Regions from separate parts of the Chromobacterium sp. Ag138 genome, predicted to be linked through region 1. Evidence: predicted binding sites of a transcription regulator. Region 1 holds the regulator's gene; each other region holds the start of a gene.
The links. Region 1 encodes sigma-54, which starts transcription at its own class of promoters, with help from an activator protein. Its sites were predicted from a motif close to CTGGCACGCTTCATGCTT; they were not measured.

Region 1 (9,586 bases):
AAAGGGCGTGGACGTCTACCGCCTGAAGATAGACGAGGTGATGGGCCGCAAGCCGCGGTCCATCCAGCCGGACAAGCTGGCGGCCGAAGCCGGCTTCCTGATGAAACAACATCAGATCACCAGCCTGGTGGTCGTCGACGCCCAGGGCAAGCTGGCCGGCGTGCTGCACATGCACGACCTGCTGCGCGCCGGCGTGTTTTAAAACCAGCCGGCCAGTCCCAGCGACTGGCGGCGGCAAGGATCAAGCAATGCGTATGATTTCCGAGCAGGCCCGCAAGGTGAAACTGCTGATCATGGATGTGGACGGCGTGATGACCGACGGCCGCATCTACTACGACGCCCAGGGCGACGAAAGCAAATCGTTCTACGTGCAGGACGGCCTCGGCCTACGCCTGCTGCAAAGCACCGGCGTGCAGCTGGCCATCATTTCCGGCCGCGCCGACCGCTGCGTCGAGCACCGCGCCCAGGCGCTGAAGATCGACCACTACTACGGCGGCGTCCACGACAAGAAAGTCGCGCTGGCCGAGCTGCTGGACAAGACCGGCCTGTCCGCCGAACAATGCGCGTTCATCGGCGACGATCTGATCGACCTGCCCATCCTGACCCGGGTCGGCCTGGCGGTCGCGGTGCCCGAGGCCCCGCCGCAGGTGCGCCAGCATTGCCATTACGTGACCGGCAACCCCGGCGGCCATGGCGCGGTGCGCGAGCTGGCCGAGCTGATCATGCAGGCCCAGGGCACGTTCGAAGGCGTGCTCGCCCGGTATCTGGCATGATCAAGCTGCTGCGCTCCCACCGCCTGTTCCCGGTGCTGCTGATCGGACTGACCGCGCTGCTGACGATATGGCTGGACCAGATTTCGCGCTGGGACAGCCGCCGCCGCGAACTCGATCCGGACAAGCCCGAGTACGTGGCGGAAAACATGATCGCCACCCGCTACGACAAGCAAGGCAAGCTGATGGACCGGCTGATCGCCACCCGCATGTGGCAGTATCCGGGCAAGCCCGACGCCTATTTCGAGAACCCCGACCTGTACCAGTACCAGCAGGGCGTGCTGCAATACCATGTGACCGGCGAGACCGGCCGCTACAACAACAAGAGCCAGCAGGCCTACTTCGACAAGAAAGTCGTTTTGATCAAACCCGCAGACAGCAAGCAGCCCGAAACCCGGCTGGTCAGCAGCGCGATGTTCGTCGATACCGGCAAGCGCTTCGCCAGCTCCAAGGCGCCGTCGGTGATCTACCAAGGCAACTCGGTCGCCAACTCCATCGGCTTCAGCTATCTGGAGTCGCAGGGCCTGCTCAATCTGTATTCCAAGACCAAGATCGTCTATGCCAAATAACTCTCGCATCCTGCTGGCCGGCTTGCTGCTGGCCGCCTCCGCGCTGGCTTACGCCGAACAGGCAGACAAAACCAAGCCCATCGAGATCACCAGCGACAACGGCTGCACCATGGAGCAGACCAAGGGCGTCTCCACCTGCACCGGCAACGTGGTGGTGATCCAGGGCACGCTGCGGCTGAACGCCGACAAGGTGGTCGCCACCCAGGACCAGCAAGGCAACCAGACGCTGCAGGCCACCGGCCGCATCGTCACCTTCCGCCAGAAGCTGGACAACAACAGCGGCTGGATCGAAGGCCAGTCCAGCAAACTGGACTACGACAGCGCCAAGCACTTCGCGGTGCTGACCGGCAACGCCCGCGTCAAGCGCAACGGCGACCTCGTGATCGGCAACGTGATCACCTACGACACCCAGAGCGAGGTCTACCAGGTGATGGGCGGCGGCGCCAACGCCGGCAAGGGCGGACGCACCACCGTGATCCTGCAGCCGAAGAACACCGCGTCGCAGCCGGCGGCCGCCAAGCCCGCCGCCGGAGCCGCCGCGCCATGAAGCACAGCATCCTCACCGTCACCAATCTGAAAAAACGCTTCAAGAAGCGCACCGTGGTCAAGGACGTGTCGCTCAGCATCGAGAGCGGCGAAGTCGTCGGCCTGCTCGGCCCCAACGGCGCCGGCAAGACCACCAGCTTCTACATGATCGTCGGCCTGATCGGCGCCGACGACGGCGACATCCGCCTCGACGACGCGTCCATCACCCACTACCCGATCCATCAGCGCGCCCAGCTCGGCCTCGGCTACCTGCCGCAGGAAGCGTCCATCTTCCGCCGCATGACGGTGGAAGAGAACATCGCCGCCATCCTGGAAATCTCCGGCCTCAAGGGCAAAGAGCTGGAAAAAGAGCTGGATCTGCTGCTGGACGACCTGAACATCGGCCATCTGCGCGACAGCAACGCGCTGTCGCTGTCCGGCGGCGAGCGCCGCCGGGTGGAGATCGCCCGCGTGCTGGCCACCCGCCCCCGCTTCATCCTGCTGGACGAGCCGTTCGCCGGCGTGGACCCGATCGCGGTGATCGACATCCAGAAGATCATCTCCTTCCTGAAGGAGCGCGGCATCGGCGTGCTGATCACCGACCACAACGTGCGCGAGACGCTGCGCATCTGCGACCGCGCCTACATCATCAGCGACGGCTCGGTGCTGGCCTCCGGCGAGCCGGAAGAACTGGTCAACAACGAGAGAGTGCGCGAGGTCTACCTCGGCGAGCACTTCCATCTGTAAACGATGAAACAGGCTCTTCAGCTCAAGGTATCCCAGCAGCTGACGCTGACGCCGCAGCTGCAGCAATCGATCAAGCTGCTGCAGCTGTCCACGCTGGATCTGCAGACGGAGGTGGAGCGCTTCCTGCTGGACAATCCGCTGCTGGAGCGCGGCGACGAGCCCCGCGACGGCGAAGCCGCTCCCGACGGCGCGGAACAGCAGGAAGGACCGGCCGAGTCCCAGGATGCCGACAGCCGCGACGACGGCGCCGGCGAACTGCTGGACTGGGGCGCCGGCAGCCGCAAGGGGGACGACAATGACTTCGACCCCATGCTCAACGTGCCCTGCCCGGTCAGCCTGCGCGAGCACCTGCTGACGCAGCTGGGCGAAATCGCCCTCTCCGACCGCGACCGCGCGGTGATGCGCCTGCTGATCGAGGAGCTGGACGACGACGGCTACCTGCCGCTGGAGCTGGACGAACTGGCCGGCAACCTGCCGCTGGAGCTGGAGCTGGAAGTCGACGAGCTGGCGGTGGGCCTCAGGTTGCTGCAGCAGTTCGACCCCGCCGGCGTCGGCGCGCGCTCGCTGGCCGAATCGCTGACGCTGCAGCTGCAGCGCCGGCCCGGCGGCGAGCCTGAGCACGCGCTGGCGCTGGCCATCGTCCGCGAGCATCTGGCCCTGCTCGGCGGCCGCGACTACGCCCGGCTGAAAAAGCTGCTGCGCTGCGACGACGCGGCGCTGCGCGGCGCGCAGGCGCTGATCGCCCGCCTCAACCCGCACCCGGCCACCGGTTTCGGCCACGGCGAAACCCATTACGTGATTCCCGACATCAGCGTGCGCAAGCTGCGCGGCCGCTGGGCGGCCGAGCTCAACCGCGCCGCGATGCCCCGCCTGCGCGTCAACCGGCTCTACGAGCGCATGCTGGCCGACCAGCGCGCCGGCGGCGAAATGTCGGGCCGGCTGCAGGAGGCCCGCTGGCTGGTCAAGAACATCCAGCAACGGTTTGACACCATACTCAAAGTGGCGGAAGCTATCGTTGAGCGCCAGCAATCGTTCTTTGAGCACGGCGAAGTGGCGATGCGCCCGCTGATCCTGCGGGACATCGCGGAAGAGCTGGGCCTGCACGAATCCACCGTTTCCCGATCCACCAGCCAGAAATACCTGCTTTGTTCGCGAGGCTTGTTCGAGCTCAAGTATTTCTTCGGCAGTTCGCTGGAAACTGAAAGCGGCGGAGAGTGCTCCGCCACCGCGATCAAGGCCCACATCCGCGGCATGATAGACGCCGAGGACCGCGCGAAGCCGCTGTCCGACAGCGCCATCGCCGACGCGCTGGCCAAGCAGGGAATACAGGTTGCCAGACGCACCGTAGCCAAGTATCGTGAAGCCATGCAGATTCCGGCGGTGAATCTGCGCAAGGCGCTGTAAGGGGCCTCAAGAATACAATGCCGCCCGGCAACCCGACCGGGTGGTCAACACCAGAAGGAGCTAGGGTATGAACCTCAAAGTAACTGGCCTGCACCTGGAAGTCACCCCGTCGCTGCGCGAATACATCGAGAACAAGCTCGAGCGCATTACCCGCCATGTCGACCACGTGATCGACATCTCCGTCACCCTGTCGGTGGACAAGCTGGTCCAGAAGGCTGAAGTCAATGTGCACCTGTCCGGCAAGGACATCCACATCGAAGCTTCCGAGGCCGACCTCTACGCCGCCATCGACGTCCTGATGGACAAGCTGGACCGCCAAGTCCTGAAGTACAAGGAAAAGCTGACCGAGCACCGCGCGGTGGGCTCGGGCGAAGCGTCTCAGGCCCAGGCCTCGCTGTAAGGCCGGACTGAAGACAACGGGAGCCTCACGGTTCCCGTTTTTCTTTGCGCTTGCCGGTTTTCAGTACTATCAAGGCAACGTAGAATTCACAGTTTCACCCCAAGAGCCGCATGCATACTCCAACATGACTCTCATCGGCAAGATCCTGACCCCGGACCATATCCTGCTGGATCTGGACGTCGCCAGCAAGAAGCGGGTGTTCGAACAAGTGGGACTGCTCGTGGAAAACACCCGCGGCATCGCCCGCAGCGAGGTTTTCGACAGCCTGTTCAGCCGTGAAAAACTGGGCTCCACCGGACTCGGCCAGGGCGTGGCCATTCCCCACGGCCGCGCGCGCGGCCTCAAGGAAGCCACCGGCGTGTTCATCCGCCTGAAGGCGCCCATTCCCTTCGACGCGCCGGACGGCAAGCCGGTGCAATGCCTGTTCGTGCTGCTGGTCCCCGAGCACGCCACCGACCTGCACCTGCAGGTGCTGTCGGAGCTGGCGCAACTGTTCTCCAGCCGCCAGATGCGCGAGCAGATGCTGGGTGCCTGCGCCCGCGACGAACTGTACAAGCTGCTTTGCGAATGGACGCCCCATGCCTAGCATCACCGTGCGCCGGCTGTATCAGGAAAACCAGCAGAAGCTGAATCTGACTTGGGTCGCCGGCACCGGCGGCTCCGACAACGTGATCGGCAACGACGACCAGCGCCCGACGCTGGCCCTGGTCGGCCACCTCAACTTCATCCACCCCAACCGGGTGCAGGTGCTCGGCCTCGCCGAGGTCGACTACCTGAACAAGCTGGAGCAGTCGGCGGCCAAAACCGCGCTGGACCAGCTGTTCCACAAGAGCATGTCGGTGGTGATGGTCACCAACAACCAGCCGGTGCCCCGGCTGCTGCGCGACTACTGCCACAGCCACAACGTGCCCCTGATGTGCAGCACGCTGGAAAGCCCGTACCTGATGGATGTGCTGCGGATCTATCTGGCCCGCGCGCTGGCGGTGTCCACCGTGCTGCACGGCGTGTTCCTCGACGTGTTCGAGATCGGCGTGCTGATCATGGGCGACTCCGCGATGGGAAAAAGCGAGCTGGCGCTGGAATTGATCTCGCGCGGCCACGGCATGGTGGCCGACGACGCCGTCGAGCTGTACCGCATCGGCCCGGACACGCTGGAAGGCCGCTGTCCGCCGCTGCTGCGCGACTTCTTGGAAGTGCGCGGCCTCGGCATCCTCAACATCCGCACCATCTTCGGCGAGACCGCGGTCCGCCCCAAGAAGGTGCTGAAGCTGATCATCCATCTGGTCAAAGCCAACGATCAGGCGATGCAGGCGCTGGACCGGCTGAACATCCAGTCGGAAACCCAGGACATCATCGGCGTCACCGTGCGCAAGGTGGTGCTGCCCGTGGCCGCCGGCCGCAACCTGGCGGTGCTGGTGGAGGCCGCCGTGCGCAACTACATCCTGCAGCTGCGCGGCATCGACAGCACCCGCGAATTCATCGAACGCCACACCAATTTCTTGCGAGATCAGGAAAATGCGCCTGATATTGATTAGCGGCCTGTCCGGCTCCGGCAAGTCGGTGGCGCTGCGCGCGCTGGAGGATTCCGGTTTCTACTGCGTGGACAATCTGCCCGCCACCATGCTGCCGGAAGCGATGGCGATGTACGCCGACTTCGGCTACAAGGACATCGCCATCAGCGTGGACACCCGCTCCGGCCCCACCCTGGGCGCGCTGCCCAAGGTGGTGGAGTCCCTGAAGTCCCAAGGCATGGATGTGCGGCTGCTGTTCCTGGAGGCCAAGCCGGAGACGCTGGTCAAGCGTTTTTCCGAAACCCGCCGCCGCCACCCCCTGTCCGACACCGGCATCACGGTGGAGGAAAGCATATTGCTGGAGCAGGAGATGCTGGCCGAGGTGCTGGAGCTGGGCACCCGCATCGATACCAGCGAGCTGTCCGCCAACGCCCTCAGAAGCTGGGTGCGCGAGCTGGTAGACGCCGACAGCAGCCAGCTGACGCTGATCTTCGAATCGTTCGGCTTCAAGCACGGCGTGCCGCAGGACGCCGATTTCGTCTTCGACGCCCGCTGCCTGCCCAATCCTTATTACGATCCGCAACTGCGCCCGTTCACCGGCTGCGACCAACCCATCATCGACTTCTTCGCCGGCCGCCAGGAAGTGGCCGAGATGATAGCCGACATCCAGGCGATGATCGCCAAGTGGCTGCCCTGCTACGGCAAGGAAAACCGCAGCTACCTGACGGTGGCCGTCGGCTGCACCGGCGGCCAGCACCGTTCGGTGTACATCATCGAGAACCTGGCGCGCGCCTTCCCCGACCGCCAGGTATTGGTCCGCCACCGCCAGCTGTACCGCGAACACTGACCCTCGGCGGGGCCCGCCGCCCTGCCTGTCCAGCCCGGCTGGAGAAAGAAGCCGATGCCCCGCAAGATCATCACCGTCGCCCTCACCGGTGCCTCCGGCCTGCCTTACGGCCTGCGCCTGATCGAGGCCCTGCTCGCCGCCGGCGCGCGGGTGTGGGTGCTGTACTCCCAAGCCGCCCAGGTGGTGGCCAAGCAGGAAATGCACCTGACCCTGCCCTCCCGCCCGGCCGAGATGAAAGCCTGGCTGCAGGCGCGCTATCCCGCCGGCGACGGCCAGCTGGAAGTGTACGGCCGCGAGGAATGGTTCGCGCCGGCCGCGTCCGGCTCCAATCCGCCGGACGCGATGGTGGTATGCCCATGCTCGATGGGCACGCTGGCCGCCATCCGCCACGGCATGAGCGATAACCTGATCGAACGCGCGGCCGACGTCTGCATCAAGGAGCAGCGCAAGCTGGTGCTGGTGCCGCGCGAGACGCCGCTGTCCGCCATCCACCTGGAAAACATGCTGGACCTGGCGCGCCTGGGGGTGGTGATCCTGCCCCCCGCTCCCGGCTTCTACACCCACCCCAAGAGCGTGGACGACATGGTGGACTTCGTCGTCTCCCGCATCCTCGATCAACTGGGCGTCGAGCAAACCTTGACGCCGCGCTGGGGAGAATGAGCATGGACGGCGGTCCGATCCTGAGCCTGGAGGCGCTGCGCCGGCTGGAGCAGGCCGCCGCCGGCCATGGACTGAACTTGATGCGCCGCGCCGCGCTGGCCGCCGCGGACTGGGTCACCCGCCATTGCCCGCCCGCGTCGCCTCTGCTGGTCTGCGCCGGCCCCGGCAACAACGGCGGCGACGCGCTGCACGCGGCGCTGGCGCTGCGCAAACGCGGCCATCCGCTGACCGTCCTGCAACCCGTCGCGCCGGCCAGCGACGAATGCCGCGCCGCGCGCCGGCAGGCGGAAAAAGCCGGCCTCGCCATCTTGGCCGAGTTGCCTGATGGTGCGCCGCCTCCGGCGCTGCTGATAGACGGCCTGTTCGGCATCGGCCTGTCCCGCCCGCTGGACCCGGCCTGGCACGACCTGATCCATCGGCTGAACCGCCTCGACTGCCGCAAGCTGGCGCTGGACTGCCCCAGCGGGCTGGACGCCTATACCGGGCAGCCGCAAGGCGCGGCCATTCGCGCCGACCACACCCTGACCTTCCTCTGCCACAAGCCGGGACTGTTCGGCGGCCACGGCGCCGACCTCGCCGGCCAGGTCGAGCTGGCGACGCTGGACTGCCCCGCCGGCCTGTATCCGGAGGCCGAAGGCGAGCTCAACCGCCCGCCGGCCGCGGCGCTCGCCCGCAACCGGGACAGCCACAAGGGCAGCTACGGCTCCGTGTCCGTCATCGGCGGCGCGCCCGGCATGCTGGGCGCGGCGCTGCTCGCCGGGCGCAGCGCGCTGGCAGGCGGCGCCGGCAAGGTCTATCTGTGCCCGCTGGACGATAGGCTGCCGGTCGATCCGGCCGCGCCGGAACTGATGGTGCGCCCGGCGGACGAAGCGGCGGACCTGCCCGTCGCCGACGTGCTGGCGGTCGGCCCCGGCCTGGGACAGCAGGAACTGGCGGAGCGGCTGCTGGAACTGGCCATCGCCCGCCCGGTTCCGCTGGTGCTGGATGCCGACGCGCTGAATCTGCTGGCGGTCCGCCGCGATCTGGCCGCCCGCGTCGCCGAACGCCGCGCCCCCACCGTGCTGACTCCCCACCCCGCCGAAGCCGCCAGGCTGCTGCGGCTGGGCGCCCATGAGATTCAGGCCGATCGCGTGACGCGCGCCCGCGAGCTGGCCGCGGGCCTCGACAGCGTCGTCGTGCTGAAAGGCGCCGGCAGCCTGATCGCGCGGCCGGACGGCTATTACCGCGTCAACGACAGCGGCGGCCCGGAGCTGGCCGCCGCCGGCCAGGGCGATGTGTTGACCGGCCTCATCGCCGCGCTGCTGGCCCAGGGCATGGACGCGTTCGGCGCCGCCTCGCTGGCGGTCCGGCTGCACGGACTGGCCGGCGACGGCTACCGCGCCGAAAACGGAGGACCGATCGGCCTCGCCGCCTCCGCCACCATTCCGCGCCTCAGCCGCGCTCTCAACCGCCTGCTGGCCGGGGGCTGAAGCGCTTTGCCGATGACGGCGGTTTGTGGTTAACATCAATCGGCAAGCCACCATACCGGAGAGCCGTATTGTCGTCCGTCCACAACCAGAAAAAAGCCTACGCCTTCGGCCTCGGCGCCGTGCTGGCCTGGTCCACCGTCGCCAGCGCCTTCAAGCTCAGCCTGCAGCACCTCAGTCCGATGCAACTGGTGCTGTACGCCAGCGCCGCCTCCCTGCTGTCGCTGCTGTCCATCCTGGCCTGGCAGCGCCGCCTGCCCGAGCTGGCCGCCGCCTTCCGCCGCCACTGGAAAAGCTCGCTGCTGTTCGGCGCGGTCAACCCCTTCATCTACTATCTGGTGCTGTTCCAGGCCTACTCGCTGCTGCCGGCCCAGGAAGCGCAGGCGATCAACTACACCTGGGCGCTGACGATGACCCTGCTGGCCGTGCCGCTGCTGAAACAGAAGCTGCGCGCCCGGGACGCCGCCGCCGCGCTGATCTGCTATCTGGGCGTGCTGGTGATCGGCACCCGGGGGCGCTTGCTCGAGCTGCACTTCTCCAACCAGCTGGGCGTGCTGCTGGCGCTCGCCTCGACGCTGCTGTGGGCCGGCTACTGGATCTTCAACACCCGCGACACGCGCGAGCCGGTGCTGGGCCTGACGCTGAATTTCGCCTGCAGCCTGCCGCTGAGCCTGGCCTGGTGCGCCT
Region 2 (9,586 bases), 550 kb from region 1:
GTGGCTGAGCGCGTCCTGCGGCAGAACAGACTGGAATTTAGCGGTCATCAATCACTCCTCGCCGCATAACAGCAACAATCATGCCAGCTGCGCCAAATTCAGATGATCTGCAAGTCGGCCTTCAGCGAGCCTGCCGATTTCATTGCCTGCAAGATGGAAATCAGATCCTGTGGCGTGGCGCCCAGCGCGTTGAGCGCGTTCACCACCTGGGACAGGTTGGCCCCGCCCTTCAGGCCCACCACCTTGCCGCTGGTGCTGTTGATGGTGATCTCGGCCTGGTTGGTGACGACGGTCTTGCCGCCCGACAGGGGATTGGGCTGGCTCACCTGCGGCGTGTTGTTGACGGTGACGGACAGATTGCCGTGCGACACCGCGCAGGAGCTCAACGTCACCGCCTGGTTCATCACGATGGAGCCGGTGCGGGCATTGATGATGACCAGCGGGGAAAGATCTGCCGGATCGACGGCAATATTTTCCATCCGCGACAGGAATTGCACGCGCTGGTTGCTGTCGAACGGCGCCCTCACCTCGATCAGGCGGCCATCCACCGCGCGGGCGGTATCGGAACCAAACACTTTGTTGATGGCCTGCACCGCGCGGTTGGCGGTGGTGAAGTCCGCCTCCTGCAGCTCCAGGTGAATGAATTCGCCGTCGCCCAGCGCGGTCTGCACTTCTCTCTCAACAGTGGCGCCGCCCGGAATGCGGCCGACGCTCAGCTGGTTGATCTGGGTGGAGCTGCCGCCGGCCGACGCGCCGGCGCCGCCCACCACCACATTGCCCTGGGCCATCGCGTAGATCTGGCCGTCGGCGCCCTTCAGGGGCGACAGCAGCAGCGTGCCGCCGCGCAGGCTCTTGGCGTCGCCGATAGACGACGCCGTGATGTCGATCGTCTGTCCTCGCTTGGCGAACGGCGGCAAAGTGGCGGTCAGCGTCACCGCGGCCACATTCTTGGGGTCGATCTTGGTGCCCGGCGGAACCTGGACGCCCAGTTGGTTCAGCATATTGGCCATCGCCTGGCCGGTGAACGGCGAGGAAGTCACCTTGTCGCCGCTGCCGTCCAAACCCACCACCAGGCCATAGCCGATCAGCTGGTTGGGACGCACGCCGCCGATATTGGCGATGTCCTTCAAGCGCTGCGCCGACAAGGCCGGCAGCGAGGCCAGCAACAGGCTGGCCAACACAATCCATTTCTTCATCATTCCATCCCTCGCCGCGCTCAAATCGGCAGCAGCGACATGAAAATCTTGGACAGCCAACCCGGCTCGTTGTACAGCCGGTTATTGCCCTTGGTTTGCTGTTCGATGCGCGCATCCGCCACTTTCAGCGACGATACGGTGCGGTCCGGAGAGATATCCCTCGGGTTGACCACGCCGGACAGGCGGATGGACTCGGTGTCGCTGTTGATGCGCACCAGCTTCTCGCCACTGATCACCAGGTTGCCGTTGGCCAACATGTCGATCACCGTCACTGTGATGGAGCTGACGAAGGTGGTGGCAACCTGATTGTTGCCCTTGCCGGTATTGTTGGCGGTGCCCGAGCTGTTGAAGCTGGTGCCGCCCAGGCCGCTGGCCAAACCGCTGGGCAGGAAGGGAATCTTCACCCCCGCCGTAATGCTGGACGTCAGCCCGGAAGTGCGGGTGTCGGTGGTCTGCTCGGATTGCGACGTGGAAGAATTCTCCTGAATCGTGACCTGCAGCGTATCGCCCACCTGTACCGGCATCGAATCCTGGAACATCGGCCGGTAACTGGCCGCCTGGAAGATCGCGCCATTGGCCGGCAGACCCACCGAGCGCGGCTGCGGCCGCGCGGTGGTGGGGCCCTGCACCAGCGGCGGCTCCTGCACCACGCATCCCGTCAGCAAAGCTGCCGCGGACAGCAAAATCGCCAGATTGGCTTTCATCGCCCTACTCCCATCATGCCGGCCGCGCTCGGCCCATCGTTACAGATTGCTCAGCTTTTGCAGCATCTGGTCTGCGGTGGTCACCGCGCGCGAATTCATCTCGAACGAACGCTGCGCGGTGATCATATTGACCAGTTCCTCGGTCACGTTGACGTTGGACATTTCCAGAAAGCCGGACCGGATCGAACCCCGGTTGTCGGTTTGAGCGTCGCCGTCCTGCGGATCGCCGGAGGCTGCGGTCTGCAGGTACAGATTGCCGCCCGCGCTCTCCAGGCCCTGGGGATTGATGAAGGTGGTCAGCAGAATCGTGCCCGCCGTCTGCGGCGCGGTGGCGCCGGGCAGCGTGTACTGCACGACCCCGGCGGTCGACACGGTGATTTGCTTCGCGTTGGCAGGAATATTGATATTGGGGTTCATCGGATACCCCATCGCCGTCACCACGTCGCCGTTGGCATTGCGCTGGAACTCGCCGTCGCGGGTGTACGCGGTGGTGCCATTGGGCAGCTGGATCCGGAAAAAACCATCGCCGTCGATCTGCATGTCCAACGGCTGGCCGGTCTGCGTCGGTATGCCCTGGGCGTGGATGCGGGAGGTCGCGACAGCTGCCGCGCCAGTGCCGATCTGCAGGCCCGAGGGCAAGGTGCTGCCGTTGGCGAGCTGTCCGCCCGGCTGGCGCAGGGTCTGGTAGTACAGCTCCTCGAATACGCCGCGGCTGCGCTTGAAGCCTATGGTGTTGACGTTGGCCAGGTTGTTGGACACCACGTCCAGCTGAAACTGGCTGGCATCCATGCCGGTCTTGGCGATATACAGTGCGCGCATCATGGCGTTTTACCTTGTTCTTTCTTCCGTCCCGGCATCAGCTCATGGACAGCAACTGCGCAGCCTGTTGATCGTTCTGCTGCGAGGTTTGCATCATCTTGATATTGAGTTCGTACTGGCGGCCATGGGAGATCATCTGCACCAGCGCCTCCACCGAATTGACGTTGGACGACTCCAGCGTCTCCGGCACCAGCTTGACATCGGCGCTGGCCGGCAGTGTGCCGCCGCCATTGACGTGAAACAGGCCGTCCTCGCCCTTGTACACGTCCTTGGGACCGGGGTTGACCATCTTGATCTGCCCCACCAGCTGCGGCGCGCGATTGGCGCCGGTCAGCGGCGCCGCCATCACCGAGCCGTCCTGCCCCAGCTGAACCTGGGTACCCGCCGGCACCGTGATCGGGCCGCCGTCGCCCATGATGACGAGACCGGTGCGGGTATGCATCAAGCCATTGGCGTCCAGCACATAGCCGCCATCGCGGGTATACGATTCTTGCCCATCCGCGCCCTGCACCGCGAAGAAGCCCGGCGAGCCGAGCGCGAAGTCCGACGGGTTGCCGGTATGCTGCAAAGCGCCCTGGCTGGCGTCGAAGCCGATGGTATTGTCGACGACATAGGTTCGGGTCGGCGCGCCGTCGCCTATCACCGGCAGCGCGCGGTATGCCGCCAGATCCGCCTTGAAGGCGTTGGTATTGATGTTGGCCAGATTGTTCGCGGTGGTCGCCTGCTGCCAAGCTTCATGCTTGGCGCCGGTCATCGCGAGATACAGCATTCTATCCATGCTTCAACTCGCCGCTTAGATGTTCAACAGGGTTTGAATCAGCGTGTCCTGCGTCTTGATCGTCTGCGCATTGGCCTGGTAGTAGCGCTGGGCGGTGATCATGTTCACCAGCTCGTTGGTCAGGTTGACGTTGGAATCCTCCACCTGGCCCGACGACAACGTGCCGGCATTGCCCGCCCCCGGGTTGTTGACCGTCGGCGAGCCGGAATTGCCGGTCTGCGACCACATATTGCCGCCGACATCCTGCAAGCCCTGCGGATTGACGAAGGTGGCCAGGGCGATCTGGCCTATGGTCTTGGTCTGGCTATTGGAGAAACTGGCCTGAATCAGGCCGTTGGCCGAGATGTTCACCCCTTGCAGCGTGCCCGGCGCCGTGCCGTCCTGAATCTGCGGCGACAAGGTGCCGAACTGCTGGTTATTCTGCACCGAGTTGGTGAAATCCACGGTCACGGTCTGCGGAATCGCGGAGCCATTCACCGGCGCGGTGGTGAACGTGATCGGCACCGGCGTGAAGGGGGAAGGGGTCAGGTTGCCGCTGGTGTCGAAATTCAATGTGAAGCTTGCGCCGCCGCCGGTTGTAGTCGTCGGCTTGCCGTCGACATAGGTATTGACCGTCCAGGTATTGCCGGTGGCCGCCGACGACGTCAGCGAGTAATAAAACACCATCTGGTGCGGATTACCCAGGCTGTCGAACACCTGCACCGTATTCGGCCAGTTATACGACGTCGGGTCCGCCGGATTGTTGAGGGGCACGCCGGTGGGCGTTTTCTGATTGGAATTCAACTGCACCGGCATGCTCAGCTTGGTGGTGGCGTGCGGCGCGATGGACGTGGTGGTCAGCTGCAGATTGCCAACCGGTCCCTGGGAAACGGCTCCGCTCGCATTCGCGGTCCAACCCTGGACAAAGTTGCCGGCCGTGTTGACCAAGTAGCCCTGGCTGTTGACCTGGAACTGGCCGTTGCGGGTATATGCCTGCGTGCCGTTGGGCAAGCCCATGATGAAGAAACCGGCATTGTTGATCGCCAGGTCCAGGCTGCGGCCGGTGGAGTCCAGATTGCCATTGCCCATGTTCTGCGTCACCGCCTGCACCTGGGTGCCGATGCCCGGCGTGGTCGCGGTGATGCCGTACAGGCTGTTGCCGTAAAGATCGGCGAACTCGGTGCGCGAGCTCTTGAAACCGACGGTATTGGCGTTGGCCACGTTGTTGCCTATGGTGTCCAATTGCACGGACGCCGCGTTCAAACCACTCAGACCTTGTTGAAAGCCCATCTCAACTGCTCCTCATCAAGCTTTATTTAGGCAGAGTGCTTCAGGACATCTGCGCGACATTGGACAACGGCACCAGGTTGTTGCCCGGCAGCACCAGCATCGGCGAACCATTGGCCCAGGATACCGCCTGGACCTGCTGGGTGTTGTAGGCGGTGGCGGTGGTGTTGCCCGACGAACTGGCCTGCGCCACCTTGACCTGGAAAGTGTAACTGCCGCCGGCCGGCAACTGGTTGTTGTTGGCGTCCTTGCCGTCCCAGCTGAAGGTTGTCAGGCCCTTGCCCGGGTTCTGCAGCGGCACCGTATCCACCAGATTGCCGTTCTGATCCAGCACATTGACCTGCACCGAGGCGGCGGGCCCGTTCAACAGCACGCCTGCCTGCGTCGTCTGGCCGGCGGCCGGCGCGGTCAGCGTATTGCCGGCCACCATCACATTCTTGCCTATCATGCTGGAAGCCATCAGCGACTGAGTGGCGCTCTGCGCCGACACCATCTGCTGCATGGTCTGGTTCAAGGTCTGCAGGCCGGCCACCTGGCTGATCTGGGCCATCTGGCTGGTGATCTGGCTGTTGTCCATCGGATTCAGCGGATCCTGCGCGTTCAGCTGCGCGGTCAGCAGCGTCAGGAAATTGTTCTGCATCGCCTGCGCGCTGGTCACCGACGAATTGCTGGACTTCGCACCGGCGTTGTTGGTCGACTGAATGGAGCCGGCCGGTACTTGGCCGCTGTTCACGTTGGAGTAATCGAATCCGTTTCCGATGCCGTTCGTTGCTGCGGTAGCCATGGCCGTCACCCTTTAGCTAGTTTATTGACCGAGCTGCAGCGTCTTCTGCAGCAGCGTCTTGGCGGTGTTCATCATTTCAACGTTGTTCTGGTAGGCGCGAGAGGCGGCGATCATGTCGGCCATCTCCTCCACCACGTTGACGTTGGGCATGGTCACATAGCCGCGCTCGTCGGCCAGCGGATTGCCCGGTTCGTACTTCAGCCTCGGCGGCGACTGGTCTTCCACCACCGATGTCACGCGCACGCCGGCCACTTGCGGCTGGGCGTTGTCCACCGGAATCGCGGTGAACACCACGTGGCGCCCCTTGTAAGGCTGGCCGGTGGAACTGGTGGCGCTTTCGGCGTTGGCCAGATTGCTGGCCACCACGTTGAGCCGCATCGATTGCGCCGACAGCGCCGAACCTGAAATATTGAAGAGATTGGACAGTGACATTCAATCAGCCTCCCGTGCCGCTGCCCTGGATCGCCGAGCTCAGCCCGCCGATCTTCTTGTTGAGGAAGGTCAGCGTGGTCTGATACTGCAAGGCGTTGTCGGCGAAAGCGCCGCGCTCCACATCCATGTCCACCGTGTTGCCGTCCAGGCTGGGCTGCACCGCGCTGCGGTACTGCAGCGGCGTGCCGGAACCTTCGCCGGTCTGGTTGGCGATGTGGCGCGCGTCGGTCTGCGCCAGCTTCAGTTGCCCCTGCTTGTCCACCTGGGCTTGCAGCGCGGACTTGAAATCGAAATCCACCGCCTTGTAATACGGCGTTTCAGCGTTGGCGATATTGCTGCCTATCACTTCGGCGCGATAGGCCTGCAAATTCAGAGCGCGCTGCTGAAAATCGAAATAGTGGGCAATCTTGTCTAGCATTGGGCAATCTCCTCGCTGGCCTACGCTAAAGCACGAAGTGTGCCAGTGCTTGAAAGCCGCGCAAAGCCAAGTTTTCACGCCGTTTCGGCCGCAGGCGGCAAGTTTGCGGGTCCGCCGCGGCGCGGGCGGCGGCAAAACTTGCCGCCCTCATCCGCATCAAGCTATTTGAGGATTTTGCTTGCCGGCCCATCCAAATCGTGCCAAACCGACAATAATGTAAATAAGTAGAATGTCGGAGCAGAGCGATGCTGGCTTTGGAACAACTGCTGATCTCATTGGCCGAACCCTCGCAGGTGCAGGCGCAAATCATCACCAAGGCGCTGGAGGCGATGGGCGCCGCCCAGATAGAAATCCACCCATCCGGCCGCGAGCTGATAGAGCAGGCCCGGCAAAGGCGGCCGAACCTGATCATCAGCGCCTACCATCTGCCCGACATCACGGGCGCGGAGCTGGTGCGGGAGCTGCGCGAAAGCACCGACCTGTACGACCTGCCCTTCATCCTGATCTCCAGCGAAACCAACCCGGAAAGACTGGAAACCATACGCCAGGCCGGCAGCCTGGCCATCCTGCCCAAGCCGTTCACCCCGGAAGAGTTCGACCAGGCGATGCAGTCGGTGATGAGTTTTCTGAACTGCCCCAGCCTGGGCGCTGAAATCGACTCCGACATGGCGCTGATGAACGTGCTCATCGTCGACGACAGCAGCACTTCGCGCCATCACATCCGGCAGGTGCTGGAAAAGCTGGGCTTCGAGCACTTCTGCGAGGCGGCCAGCAGCGAGGCGGCCATACCGTATCTGGAGCAGGAGGCGTTCAAGCTCATCATCACCGATTACCACATGCCGGGCATGGATGGGCTGAACTTCGCCCGCCACATCCGCGGCAGCGGCCTCCAGCCGGACACGCCGGTGATGATGATAACCAGCGACAGCGACAATATCGGCAAGGATGACCTGGAAGACGCCGGCATCGCCGCCTGCTGCCAGAAGCCATTCGACATGGACAAGATGCGCGAGCTGATCCGCACCTTGCTCAACGAGTACTGATGCCCAAGCAATCGGCGTCAAAAAAAGAAACGCCCGGCATCGCCGGGCGTTTCGCCTCTTCAGATCAGCGCGTTCGGCGCAAGGCGCCCGTCCTCAACGCGGCGCCACCCACACCAGGCGCGAATGCGCCTTGTCCGCGCCGAAGGATTGGCGGCGCCAATAACCCTGGCTGGCATATTCGGCGCCGTCGGCCAGCTCCGCCACCCGGCAAAAGGTCACTTCGCCGAAACCGGACTTCAACAACCGGCTGCGCGCCTTCTGCCGGGTCTTGACGCACGAGGGATGCGCGGCGTCAGCCACCCACTCCGCCGGCGCGGAAGCCTCCCAACCCTTGGCCAATTCCAGCTTGGGCTGGGTCATCATCGCCAGACCGTTCAGCACGGCGGACAACAGCCCCTGCCAATCGGCAGCCACATTTTCCAACTGCGGCGCCAGCTCGCCCGGGTACTCCACCCGCGCCAGCTCGACCTGATCCGCCGCCTGCAGCCAATTGACGCCATCCGGCGCGAAGCCCATTCGCACCAGGGTCAACAGCAAGGCGCGGCGCTCCGGCTGATGCGCGATGAAAGCTCCGCCCTCGCCCGGGACATGCAGGAAGAAGGCTGCCGCGGGCAGATTCAGGGTATCAGGCAGGTTCGACGGTTGCCGGGTGTGGGCCAAGGCGGCCGCCAACGCGTCATCCAGATGGGACACCACGCGCCCATGACGCGCGAAGTGGCCCCAGGCCTGGGCCAGCGCCAATTCGCAGACGATGGTGGCCTGCGGAATCTCGAACACTTGCGCCGCGCGCTCCAACTCGCGCTTGATCACATCCTTCATCTGCGCCCGCGCCTCGGCGGCCTGGACCGTCTGGGCATACAGCTGCCCCACTCGCTTGGCCCAGGGCCGAGTGGCGGCGTAGCGTTGCACGGCGTATTCCATGCCACTGCTTCCTTCGAAATAAAAAGGGCCGCATTGTAGCAAACGCGGCCCCATGCCCCAACCCGTCGACAAAACCCGCTCCCCGCCGCTATCGGCCGCCGTCCTTTCGCCGCGTCGGCGACCGGTCCTGGATGACCCCGGAGTACAGCCACTGCCGGAAATGGTTCAGCGCCATCGGCTTGCCGAAATAAAACCCCTGCAGCAACTCGAAGCCATTCGCTTTCAGATAGTTCTGCTGGCTCGACGTCTCCACCCCCTTGACGATCACGCTCACGCCCAACTCCTGGGACGACAACAACAGGCCGTCCAGCACATTGCCGCGCAACGTGTCCTGCCCCAATGCGGAGACGAAGCCTTTTTCCACCTTCAAATAATCAAAATCCCAGCGCCGCAAATAGTCCTTGTCGGCGTAGCCGGAGCCGAAGTCGTCCAGCGCCAGCTTCACGCCCTCCCGCTTGAGCCTTCGGATCACCTCCTGCGCGCCGGACGCCTCGCTCAATGGCGCCCGCTCCGAAACCTCCAGCACCAGCGCCGCCTGCTTGGCGCGCAGCATTTCCAGCATCTCGCGGCAATCGCCCGCCAGCTCCTGCATCGCAAGATGCTCGCCGGCGATATTGACGCCGACGATGAAACCCGGCGGCAAGGCCACCTGGCGCAACTCGCCGGCCGCCCGTTTAAGCAGGTAGCGGGTCAGCGGCACGATCAACCCGGCCTCGGTCGCCTCCCGGATGAACAGGTCGGCCCTCACATTGCCCTGTACCGGATGGCGCCAGCGCGCCAATACTTCCGCGCCGACGCACTCTCCGCCCGCGGCGGTGACGATGGGCTGGTAATGGACGAAAAACTCCTGGTTGCGTATGCCTTCCAGTATTTCCCAGTCGCTCGCGCTGCGCACGCCCGCGCCGCGCCGCAGCCAGCCGGCGACCATCGCGCCGGCCAGCGCGGCCAGCGCCCCCACTTCCGCGCCGAGCGCCCATCCTCGCCAGTCGGGCGGATCAAAGTCCGCCCGCCCCAGCCACCACGGCAAGAGCAGCGCCGGCAGCGCGCACGCCAGCACCGCCAGCGCATACACCGGCGCGGCACCCGCCCCGGCGGCCTTCCTCGACAGCCACACCGCCAACTTCCACCCCATCCGCATCCGCCCGCCCCCAGCCCTCTGCCTTATAGTGCAGTGTAGCGAGCAGGGATGGCTTCGCCAGCCCCGCCGCCGCCGCCGCGAATCGAT
Region 3 (9,586 bases), 300 kb from region 1:
GCCTGCAGCCGCGAGGCGCTGGTCCACCATGGGTACATGACCGGCGCGCTGCAGGCCAGCCGCGGCTGCGCGCTGCGCATCCGCCGGCTGTGGCAGCGGCACGACGCCCGCCGGCTGGAGCGCAGCATCCTGTTGCTGGACGAGCGGCAGCGCTGTCACGTGGCGGCCTGGATCAGGATAGAGCTGCTGGCGTTCGAGCCGCGGCTGAAGCGCCAGCTGGTGGAGTCGGACCTGCCGTTCGGCGGCATCCTGGCGCGGGCGGGCATCTGCCCGTCGTTCTCCGGCCGGCAGTATTTCGCGTTGCCCGGACTGTTCGCCGCCAGCGGCGCCATCGCCTACCGCCGCTGCTGCGACCGGCATTACGGGCGCAGCCATCACATGCTGGGCGAAGATGGCCGGGTGCTGGCCGAGGTGTACGAAGCGCTGCCCTGAGGCCTGGCGGAAATGACTCAGCGCAGCGCGTGGGTCAGCAGGTAGTAGGCGATGTACAGCCAGCTCAGGAAGCCGTGGATGATTGCCCAAAGAATGGAATGATTGGCGGACCAAGACAGGGCGACCGCGATCAGCGTGCCCAGAGAGAAGCCGTATCCTGCGCGGCGGGTGTTCATGATGGAGAGACTCCTGCAAAGTGTGGATGGGGCCAGTGTACGGCCATCGGCCATCTCGTGGCATGATTGGCTTAAACGCGGCCGGCGGGATTTGGTATGCATGCCGCGCGGCATGGCTTGGACCGCGCCGGGCTTTTTCAATCCAGAATTCAGGTGACAGATGGGCATCAAACGACTCAACCACGCCGTGCTTTACGTCAGCGACGTGGCGGACAGCGCGGCTTTCTACCGCGATGTGCTGGGCTTTCGCCCCAAGGGCGACGCCGCTTCCCGCCGCGCGGTGTTCGCGCAGGCCGCGCATTCCGACAACGACCATGATCTGGCGCTGTTCCAGCTCAATCTGGGCCAGCAGCGGTCGGGCCCGTTCAGCCCGAGCGGCGAAGCGCCGGCTCCCCATCAGCCCAAGGCCGGCCTGTACCATCTGGCCTGGGAGGTGGACACCATCCAGGAGCTGAAGCGGATACGCGACCATCTGGCCGAGATCGGCAAGCTGGGCATGGAAGAAGATCATGGCGTGCACAAGAGCGTGTACGGCCATGACCCGGACGGCTTGTTGTTCGAGGTGTGCTGGTTCGTGCCGGAGGCGGCGCTGGACGCGCGCGACCGCGAGCCCGGCGACGGCCGGCTGGATTGGGCGCGCGAGCTGGCCCGCGGCGTTTAGCGCCGCCAACCAAGCTCTGGTGCCGCGTTGCGTCGACGCGCCTTGCCTCAGGCGCGCACTAGGTTTGCTTCGCTGCGTTCAGCCGTTATCCGGCAGATAGGCCGCGCGCAGCCGCGGCAATTGCCGCCACAGGCATTCGGTTTGCCGCCGGTGGCGATGGGCGTAGCCGCGGCTGAACACCCAGTAATAGGTTTTGCTGAGCAGGGGCGGCGACAGCCGGCGAATCTTGAGTTCCGGATGATGGCGCAGGTAGAGGTCGCCGGCTTGCCGATGCACCACATAGGCCTGGATGCGGCCCGCTTGCAGCTTGGCGAAGTTGTCGCCGATGGCGTTGCCGTTTTCCACCCGCAGGCCTCGCTCCCGCAGATCCCGTTCTATGGACCAGCCGCGATTGATGCCGACCGGTCCCTCCAGGCCGCGCAGCCGGGCGCCGTTCCAGCTCAGGTCGCTGTCCTCGCGGATGTAGAAGGCATAGTCGAAGGTGGCCATGCGGCGGCTGGGGTCCGCCTGGCCGTTGCGCATCGGGTAGGCCATCAGGCCGCGGCGAGGCGCTTGGTAGGACAGCAGCAGCGCGCCGTCCAGCCGGTCCAGGCCCAGGTTCTGCACCAGGCGCTTGCCCGGTTGGCGCAGAAAGCGCGCGTCCAGCCCGCAGCGGCGCAGCGCGGTCCGCGCCAGATCGATGGCCCGGCCGCGGGGCGGGCTGTCGGCAGCCGGGTCTTCGATCATATAGGGGCTGGTCAGCGCGTCGCTGATGCCGACGCGCAGCGGCTCCGCGGCGGACAGCGACAGGGGGCACAGACAAGCCAGCACGATGGGCAGACGGAACATCGGATATTCGAACTGGGGATAGGTCTGCCCATTTTATCAAAATTAATTGAAAATATGCTGATTGTTTCATCGTTATTTGATTAACAATCAAACGTGCTAGCCGCCGCGCTCCAATCCCAGCTCCTGAATCTTGCGGGTCAGCGTGTTGCGCCCCCAGCCCAGCAGGTGGGCGGCTTCCACCCGGCGGCCGCCGGTATGACCGAGGCTGGCGCGGATGCAGGTGGTTTCGAAGCGGCGGGTCAGCTCGTCGACGATGCCGACGTCGCCGGCGCGTAGCCGGCGGCGGATTTCCTCCTCCAGCATGCGATTCCAGTCTCCATCGGGGCATGAGGCGGCCTCGGCTTGCGGCTCGCGCAGCTCCGGCGGCAGATCGGCCACTTCGACGGTCTGGCCCGGCGCCATCACGCAAATCCACTGGCACAGGTTTTCCAGCTCGCGCACGTTGCCGGTGAAGGCGCTGCGCTGGATCAGCGCCATCGCCGCCTCGGACAGGCGCTTGGACTCCACGCCCAGCTGCGCGGCGCTCTTGGCCAGGAAGTGGCGGGCCAGCAGCGGAATGTCCTCGCGCCGTTCGCGCAGCGGCGGCAGCCGCAGCCGGATCACGTTGAGGCGGTGAAATAAATCCTCGCGGAACTGGCCGTCGCGCACGCGCTGTTCCAGGTTCTGGTGAGTGGCGGCGATCACCCGCACATTGGCCTTGGTCGGGGTGTGGCCGCCGACGCGGTAAAAGTGGCCGTCGGACAGCACCCGCAGCAGCCGGGTCTGCAGCTCGGTCGGCATGTCGCCGATCTCGTCCAGGAACAGCGTGCCGCCTTCTGCCTCTTCGAAACGGCCACGGCGGGTGGCCAGCGCGCCGGTGAAGGCGCCTTTCTCATGGCCGAACAGCTCCGATTCCAGCAGGTCTTTCGGTATTGCCGCGGTATTGAGCGCGATGAAGGGCTTGCCGGCGCGCACCGAGTGGCGGTGCAGCGCCTCGGCCACCCGCTCCTTGCCGGTGCCGGACTCGCCGGTGATCAGCACGGTGACGTTGGACTGGGCCAGCCGGCCGATGGCGCGGAACACGTCCTGCATCGCCGGCGCCTGGCCCAGCAGCACCGGCATCGCTTCCGGGCTGTCTGCGCCGGCGTCCTGCGCCTCGCTCTCGGCCAGCGCACGCTCGATCAGCAGCACCGCCTGGTCGATGTCGAACGGTTTGGGCAGGTATTCGAAGGCGCCTCCCTGGAAAGCCGACACCGCGGAGTCCAGGTCGGAGTGGGCGGTCATGATGATCACCGGCAGCTGCGGATGCTCGGTTTTCACCTTGGCCAGGAATTTCAGGCCGTCGGTGCCCGGCATGCGGATGTCGGAAATAATGGCCTGCGGCTTGTCGTCGTACAGCGCGTTGAGCGCGTCGTCGGCGCTGGCGAAGCTGTCGAAGGCGATGCCGGCGCGGGTCAGCGCTTTTTCCAGCACCCAGCGTATCGCCTTGTCGTCGTCTATGATCCAGACCGGCTTGGCCATGGCGTTTCTCCTCGTGTTCTTTTGTCGTTATCCCGCTTCGCCGCCGAAGGGCAGCAGCACGGTGAAGCAGGTCTGGCCCGGCCGCGAGTCGAACTCTATGCTGCCGCCGTGCTGGTGGACGAAGGCCTGGGCCAGCGTCAGCCCCAGGCCGGTGCCTTCGGCGCGGCCGGTGACCAGCGGGTAGAAGATGTGGTCGCGGATGTCGTCGGGAATGCCGGGGCCGTCGTCGACGATCTGCAATTTCAGTGCCAGCTGGTGGCGTTTGCGCGCCAGCGTGATCTGCCGCGCCACCCGGGTGCGCAGCGTGACGCGTCCCTGGCCGCGCAGCGCCTGCACCGCGTTGTTGACGATGTTGAGCACCACCTGGATCAGCTGCTCCTTGTCGGCGGACAGCAGCGGCAGGCTGGTGTCGTAGTCGCGGATCACGGCGAGGCCTTGCGGATGCTGGGCCAGCGCGATGCTGCGCACCCGCTCCAGCACTTCGTGGATATTGATCGGCCCGCGGTTGTGGCTGCGGTGCGGCGCCAGCAGCCGGTCCACCAGCGTCTGCAGCCGCAGCGCCTCCTCGGTGATCACCTCGGTGTATTCCTTCAGCTCCGGCCGGTCGGCCAGCTCGTGCTCCAGCAGCTGCGCCGCGCCGCGGATGCCGCCCAGCGGGTTCTTGATTTCGTGCGCCAGGTTGCGGATCAGCTCGCGATTGGCCTGGTGCTGCATCAGCGAGCGCTCCTCGTTGGCGATCTTCAGCTGCTGGTCCAGCGGCCTGAGCTCGATCAGCGCCTGGCAGCCTTCGACGTCTATCGGCGTGATCGACAGCATCACGTGCAGCGCCGCGTCGTTGTGCAGCGGCTTCAGCTCCAGGTCGTGCTCGATGTAGCTGGCGCCCTGGCCCAGGGCGGCGGAGAGCGCCTGGACCAGTTCGGGGCAGGGCTGAAACAGCTCGGGCAGCGTGTGGCGCAGCAATTCTCGGCTGCCCAGCGCCAGCAGGTTTTCGCAGGCGGGATTGACGAAGCGCAGCGCGGCGTCGGCGTCGCAGATCAGCACCGGGGTGTCCAGGAGCTCCAGTCCGGCAAAGCTGGGTATCGTCATGGGATGGCTTGGATGGTGGTGTCGCGCTGAACGCAGCAATAAGCGCGCCAGCTCGTAGGACCGCGCCGCGGGGCGCGGACGCGCGTCCTGGCTGAAGTGTGCACCATAATGGTGCGCATGGCTATGGCAGGCCGAGTTCCTTCTTCAGCGCCTGGACGTTCTTTTCGCGGTCGGTGACTTCGTTCTGCAGTTTCTGCACCCGGTCCAGATACTTCTGGTAGTTGCGGGCCTCGTCGCCCAGCCGCACCGCCTTGCCGTCGGCCAGCGCCTTCTTGGCGGCGTCCAGCGCCTTGGCTTCGTTGGACAGCTCTTGCTCCAGTATCTTCTTGCGGCCGCTGTCGCGCTGCTTCTGGGTGTCGGCGTCCACATTGGGATAGCCGCCGGAGGCGGCAGGCTTGCCGGCGGAAGCGCCGTTGTTCTTCGCGCGCTGGCTGGGATACGACGACAGCGGATTCAGCTTGATCGGCTGCGCGCCGCGGATCGGCACATTGGTGTAGGTGACGTTGCCTTGCGGGTCGACGTACTTGTAGATGGTGGCCGCCTGGGCGGCCCCGCAGGCCAGCAGCAGGCAGAGTGCGAATGTCTTCATCTTCCGGATACAGGGTGGGGATCGCCCTTGCATGATAAGCAAATCGAGCCGCCGCGTCATTTATGCGAGAGCAAGAAAAACGGCAGCCCGGAGGCTGCCGTCGTTCGAGAGGGCGTGGCGCTTACAGCGAGTAGTACATCGCGAATTCCACCGGGTGGGTGGTCATGCGGGCCAGGTTGACTTCTTGCATCTTCAGCTCGATGTAGGCGTCGATCCACTCGTTGGAGAACACGCCGCCGCGGGTCAGGAACTCGCGGTCCTTGTCCAGCGCGGACAGCGCTTCGTCCAGGCTGGCGCACACGGTCGGGATCAGCTTGTCTTCTTCCGGCGGCAGGTCGTACAGATTCTTGTCCGCGGCGTCGCCCGGGTGAATCTTGTTCTGGATGCCGTCCAGGCCGGCCATCAGCAGCGCGGAGAAGCACAGGTACGGGTTGGCCAGCGGATCCGGGAAGCGCGCTTCGATGCGGCGGCCCTTGGGGCTGGCCACGTGCGGGATGCGGATCGAGGCGGAGCGGTTCTTGGCCGAGTAGGCCAGCTTCACCGGCGCTTCGTAGTGCGGCACCAGGCGCTTGTAGGAGTTGGTGCCCGGGTTGGTGATCGCGTTCAGCGCCTTGGCGTGCTTGATGATGCCGCCGATGTAGTACAGCGCGGTGTCGGACAGGCCGGCGTAGCCTTCGCCGGCGAACAGGTTCTTGCCGTCTTTCCAGATGGACTGGTGGACGTGCATGCCGGAGCCGTTGTCGCCGACGATGGGCTTGGGCATGAAGGTGGCGGTCTTGCCGTAGCTGTGGGCGACGTTGTGCACCACGTACTTCAGGATCTGGGTCCAGTCGGCGCGCTGGGTCAGCGTGCTGAACTTGGTGCCGATCTCGTTCTGGCCGGCGGTGGCCACTTCGTGGTGGTGCACTTCGACCGGCACGCCCAGCTCTTCCAGCAGCAGCACCATCGCGGAGCGGATGTCCTGCGAGGAGTCCACCGGCGGCACCGGGAAATAGCCGCCCTTGATGCCCGGACGGTGGCCCATGTTGCCGCCTTCGAATTCCTCGGCGGACGCCCATGCGGCTTCCTCGGCCTTGATCTTGACGAAGCAGCCGGACATGTCGGCGCCCCAGGTGATGCTGTCGAAGATGAAGAATTCCGGCTCCGGGCCGAAGTAGGCGGTGTCGCCGTGGCCGGATGCCTTCAGGTAGGCTTCGGCGCGCTTGGCGATGGAGCGCGGGTCGCGGTCGTAGCCCTTGCCGTCGGCCGGATCGATCACGTCACAGTGCATGAACACGGTCGGCTCGTCGAAGAACGGGTCGAGGCGGGCGGTGGCCGGATCGGCCATCAGCAGCATGTCGGAAGCCTGGATGCCTTTCCAGCCGGCGATGGAGGAGCCGTCGAAGGCGTGGCCGCGCTCGAACCACTCGTCGGCGTCTTCCAGCAGCACATGCGCCGGGATGGAGACGTGCTGTTCTTTGCCGCGGGTGTCGGTGAAGCGCAGATCGACAAATTTGACGTCGTTTTCTTGGATCAGTTTGACTACGTCGGCTACTGCCATGTTTTATCTCCTGGAAGGCAACGTGCACCCAAGGGCAAGTGCGTGAAAATTTTGGTACGTCCCCAGTAAGCAGGAAGCGTGCCAGCCTCTGAAACGCTGCTGCTGCATTGTGTCATAGCCGCTTTGGCTTATCCAGCCGGCTGGAATGACTGGACTTGAACCAATCTGGTGCCTGGGCTTGGGCGGTGCACCGATATGGTGCCATTTGCCAGCCATGCCGGGCGGGTCGATAATCGCCAACATAAGCCCGGAGTGTTGCAGGAGGAAAACAGATGAGCAGAATGAGCCAGATTCTGGAGGCCGCGCACCAGCGCGCCGAACAGTTGGGCCTGTCCTACAGCGGAGCCGTGCTGCCCGACGAGGCCTATGAGTTGATGCAAGGCCTGCCCAAGGCGGTGCTGCTGGATGTGCGCAGCCACGCCGAGTGGCAATTCGTCGGCACCGTGCCCGGCGCGGTGAACATCGAATGGCGCAGCTATCCCGGCATGGAGCCGAATCCCAATTTTCTGGCCCAGCTGACCCATCAGGTCGACCCGGAGGCGGTGCTGCTGGTGATCTGCCGTTCCGGCGCCCGTTCCGACCAGGTGGCGCGGCTGGCGGCGGACAACGGCTACAGCGAGGTGTACAACGTGCTGGAGGGCTTCGAGGGCGACCGCGACGGCGACGGCCACCGCAACTCGGTCGGCGGCTGGCGCTGGCGCGGCCTGCCTTGGGTGCAGGGCTGATTGTTCCCTTGTCCGAGGCGGTTGAAGTTTGCGGCGTTAAGCGGCAAAGTGTGGGGTGAACCCGCAGCTTCGATCTGCCGACCAAGCCACGGCGCGCCGCGCAGCGCGTTCCCGATGGACGCGTGCCCGGTTTCAGGGCGCGCCGGGTGACGGTGTCGGCAGGCCTTTGGCCGCTCAAAACATATCGCATTATTGGAAAGCCGGACATGACCGACCGTTACGCCGTAATCGGCAACCCGATCTCCCACAGCCAGTCGCCGTTCATCCACGAGGAGTTCGCCCGCGCCACCGGGGAGGACATCAGCTATGAGCGCCTGTTCGCCGACATCGGCCGCTTCAACGAGGTGGTGGGCGAATTCGTGGCCAAGGGCGGCAAGGGGCTGAACATCACGCTGCCGTTCAAGGGCGACGCCTTCCGCTACGCGTCCGAGCTGACCGAGCGCGCGCGCGCGGCCGAGGCGGTGAACACGCTGGCCTTCCGCGACGGCAAGGTCTACGGCGACAACACCGACGGCGTCGGCCTGGTGCGCGACATCGTGGAAAACCTGGATTACCCGATCGCCGGGCGGCGCGTGCTGATCCTGGGCGCCGGCGGCGCGGTGCGCGGCGTGCTGGAGCCGATTCTGAAGCAGAAGCCCGCCAGCCTGACCATCGTCAACCGCACCGTGATCAAGGCCGAGGCGCTGGCTCATCACTTCGCCCGCTACGGCAAGGTGGAGGCGGTCGGCTACGCCGCGCTGGAAGGCCGCAGCTTCGACATCGTCATCAACGCCACGTCCACCAGCCTGAACAACGAGATGCCGCCGCTGCCGCACGGCGTGTTCACGCCGCGCACGCTGGCTTACGACATGGTGTACAGCGCCGGCCTGACGCCTTTCCTGCAGCGCGCGCAGGGCGAGAACGCCGGCATGCTGGCCGACGGCCTGGGCATGCTGGTGGAGCAGGCGGCCGAGTCGTTCTCCATCTGGCGCGGCGTGCAGCCGGAGACGCGCAAGGTGACCAATATGCTGAGGGAAGTGCTGGCCTGAGCATGACGCGCATCCTGTTCAAGATCCTGGCGGCCCTGGTGGCCGCCTTTCTGCTGTATAACCTGTGGGTGCTCGGCCACATCGTCTACTGGCGCGACCACAATCCCGGCGCCAGTTCCTTCATGAACGAGCAGCTGGCCAGGCTGCAGCAGGACGACCCCGAGGCCGAGCTGCGCCACAAGTGGGTGCCGTACGACAAGATATCGCCGAATCTGAAACGGGCGTTGATCGCCTCCGAGGACGCCAAGTTCGTCGACCACGAGGGCTTCGACTGGGACGGCATCGAGGCGGCGTTCGAGAAGAATCTGCAGAAGGGCAAGATCGTCGCCGGCGGCTCCACCATCAGCCAGCAGCTGGCCAAGAACCTGTTCCTGTCCAGCGGCAAGACGCCGTGGCGCAAGCTGGAGGAGGCGCTGATCACGGTGATGCTGGAGTCGGTGCTGGACAAGCGCCGCATCTACGAGATCTACCTGAACGTGATCGAGTGGGGCAACGGCGTGTTCGGCGCCGAGGCCGCCTCGCGCTATTACTTCCGCACCGGCGCCTCGCGCCTGTCGTCGTCCCAGGCCGCCAAGCTGGCCGCGATGGTGCCCAATCCGCGCTATTACGACGAGCACCGCGGCGCGCCCGGCCTGGCGCGCAAGACCCGCATCATCCAGCGCCGGATGAGCTACGTCGAGCTGCCCTGATCCCGCGGTTCCAGCCCGCCGCCATGTCCGCGGCGGCGGGTGGAAGCCGCTTGTGACGATATGTTACAATCGCGACTTTCTTTTTCGCGCGCCGCGGGCTCGCCGCGGCCAACGCAATGGACTTACCCAGTTATCCCTTAATCGAATCCCGTATCACTCTATAAAATCCCGCCTCACACCGTTGGCCCCCTTCGCGCGCCCTGTGGGTGGAAGGAGACGTGCATGACGGTTGCCTACAAGCAACAATCCGCCGATCGTCTGCAGGAAAGCCTGGGCCTGGTGCAGCGCTTGATCGAGCGCCAGCGCCAGCTTGAACATCTTGCTACGCGTCA

Region 2: the regulator sigma-54 is predicted to act here: its motif matches at 6,426-6,443, upstream of flgB (flagellar basal body rod protein FlgB).
Region 3: the regulator sigma-54 is predicted to act here: its motif matches at 6,880-6,897, upstream of glnA (type I glutamate--ammonia ligase).

The regions. Positions count from the first base shown of each region.
Region 1 covers NZ_JBUPWA010000001.1:1,622,007-1,631,592, forward strand. Annotated here, with positions in the region: gene ACY3GB_RS07200 (KpsF/GutQ family sugar-phosphate isomerase) at 1-202, shown strand, start outside; gene ACY3GB_RS07205 (KdsC family phosphatase) at 249-773, shown strand; gene lptC (LPS export ABC transporter periplasmic protein LptC) at 770-1,339, shown strand; gene lptA (lipopolysaccharide transport periplasmic protein LptA) at 1,329-1,886, shown strand; gene lptB (LPS export ABC transporter ATP-binding protein) at 1,883-2,611, shown strand; gene ACY3GB_RS07225 (RNA polymerase factor sigma-54) at 2,615-4,015, shown strand; gene hpf (ribosome hibernation-promoting factor, HPF/YfiA family) at 4,083-4,415, shown strand; gene ptsN (PTS IIA-like nitrogen regulatory protein PtsN) at 4,540-5,001, shown strand; gene hprK (HPr(Ser) kinase/phosphatase) at 4,994-5,950, shown strand; gene rapZ (RNase adapter RapZ) at 5,931-6,773, shown strand; gene ACY3GB_RS07250 (flavin prenyltransferase UbiX) at 6,828-7,433, shown strand; gene ACY3GB_RS07255 (NAD(P)H-hydrate dehydratase) at 7,436-8,902, shown strand; gene ACY3GB_RS07260 (DMT family transporter) at 8,971-9,586, shown strand, end outside.
Region 2 covers NZ_JBUPWA010000001.1:1,070,353-1,079,938, forward strand. Annotated here, with positions in the region: gene flgJ (flagellar assembly peptidoglycan hydrolase FlgJ) at 1-48, opposite strand, end outside; gene ACY3GB_RS04415 (flagellar basal body P-ring protein FlgI) at 99-1,196, opposite strand; gene ACY3GB_RS04420 (flagellar basal body L-ring protein FlgH) at 1,217-1,900, opposite strand; gene flgG (flagellar basal-body rod protein FlgG) at 1,940-2,722, opposite strand; gene ACY3GB_RS04430 (flagellar basal body rod protein FlgF) at 2,757-3,497, opposite strand; gene flgE (flagellar hook protein FlgE) at 3,513-4,766, opposite strand; gene ACY3GB_RS04440 (flagellar hook assembly protein FlgD) at 4,807-5,547, opposite strand; gene flgC (flagellar basal body rod protein FlgC) at 5,569-5,979, opposite strand; gene flgB (flagellar basal body rod protein FlgB) at 5,984-6,397, opposite strand; gene ACY3GB_RS04455 (response regulator) at 6,643-7,440, shown strand; gene ACY3GB_RS04460 (hypothetical protein) at 7,534-8,361, opposite strand; gene ACY3GB_RS04465 (EAL domain-containing protein) at 8,450-9,493, opposite strand.
Region 3 covers NZ_JBUPWA010000001.1:1,917,467-1,927,052, reverse strand. Annotated here, with positions in the region: gene ACY3GB_RS08735 (hypothetical protein) at 1-432, shown strand, start outside; gene ACY3GB_RS08730 (hypothetical protein) at 450-608, opposite strand; gene ACY3GB_RS08725 (VOC family protein) at 769-1,269, shown strand; gene ACY3GB_RS08720 (substrate-binding periplasmic protein) at 1,348-2,097, opposite strand; gene ntrC (nitrogen regulation protein NR(I)) at 2,194-3,597, opposite strand; gene glnL (nitrogen regulation protein NR(II)) at 3,625-4,683, opposite strand; gene ACY3GB_RS08705 (DUF4124 domain-containing protein) at 4,805-5,272, opposite strand; gene glnA (type I glutamate--ammonia ligase) at 5,394-6,812, opposite strand; gene ACY3GB_RS08695 (rhodanese-like domain-containing protein) at 7,085-7,537, shown strand; gene aroE (shikimate dehydrogenase) at 7,744-8,565, shown strand; gene mtgA (monofunctional biosynthetic peptidoglycan transglycosylase) at 8,568-9,254, shown strand; gene mgtE (magnesium transporter) at 9,477-9,586, shown strand, end outside.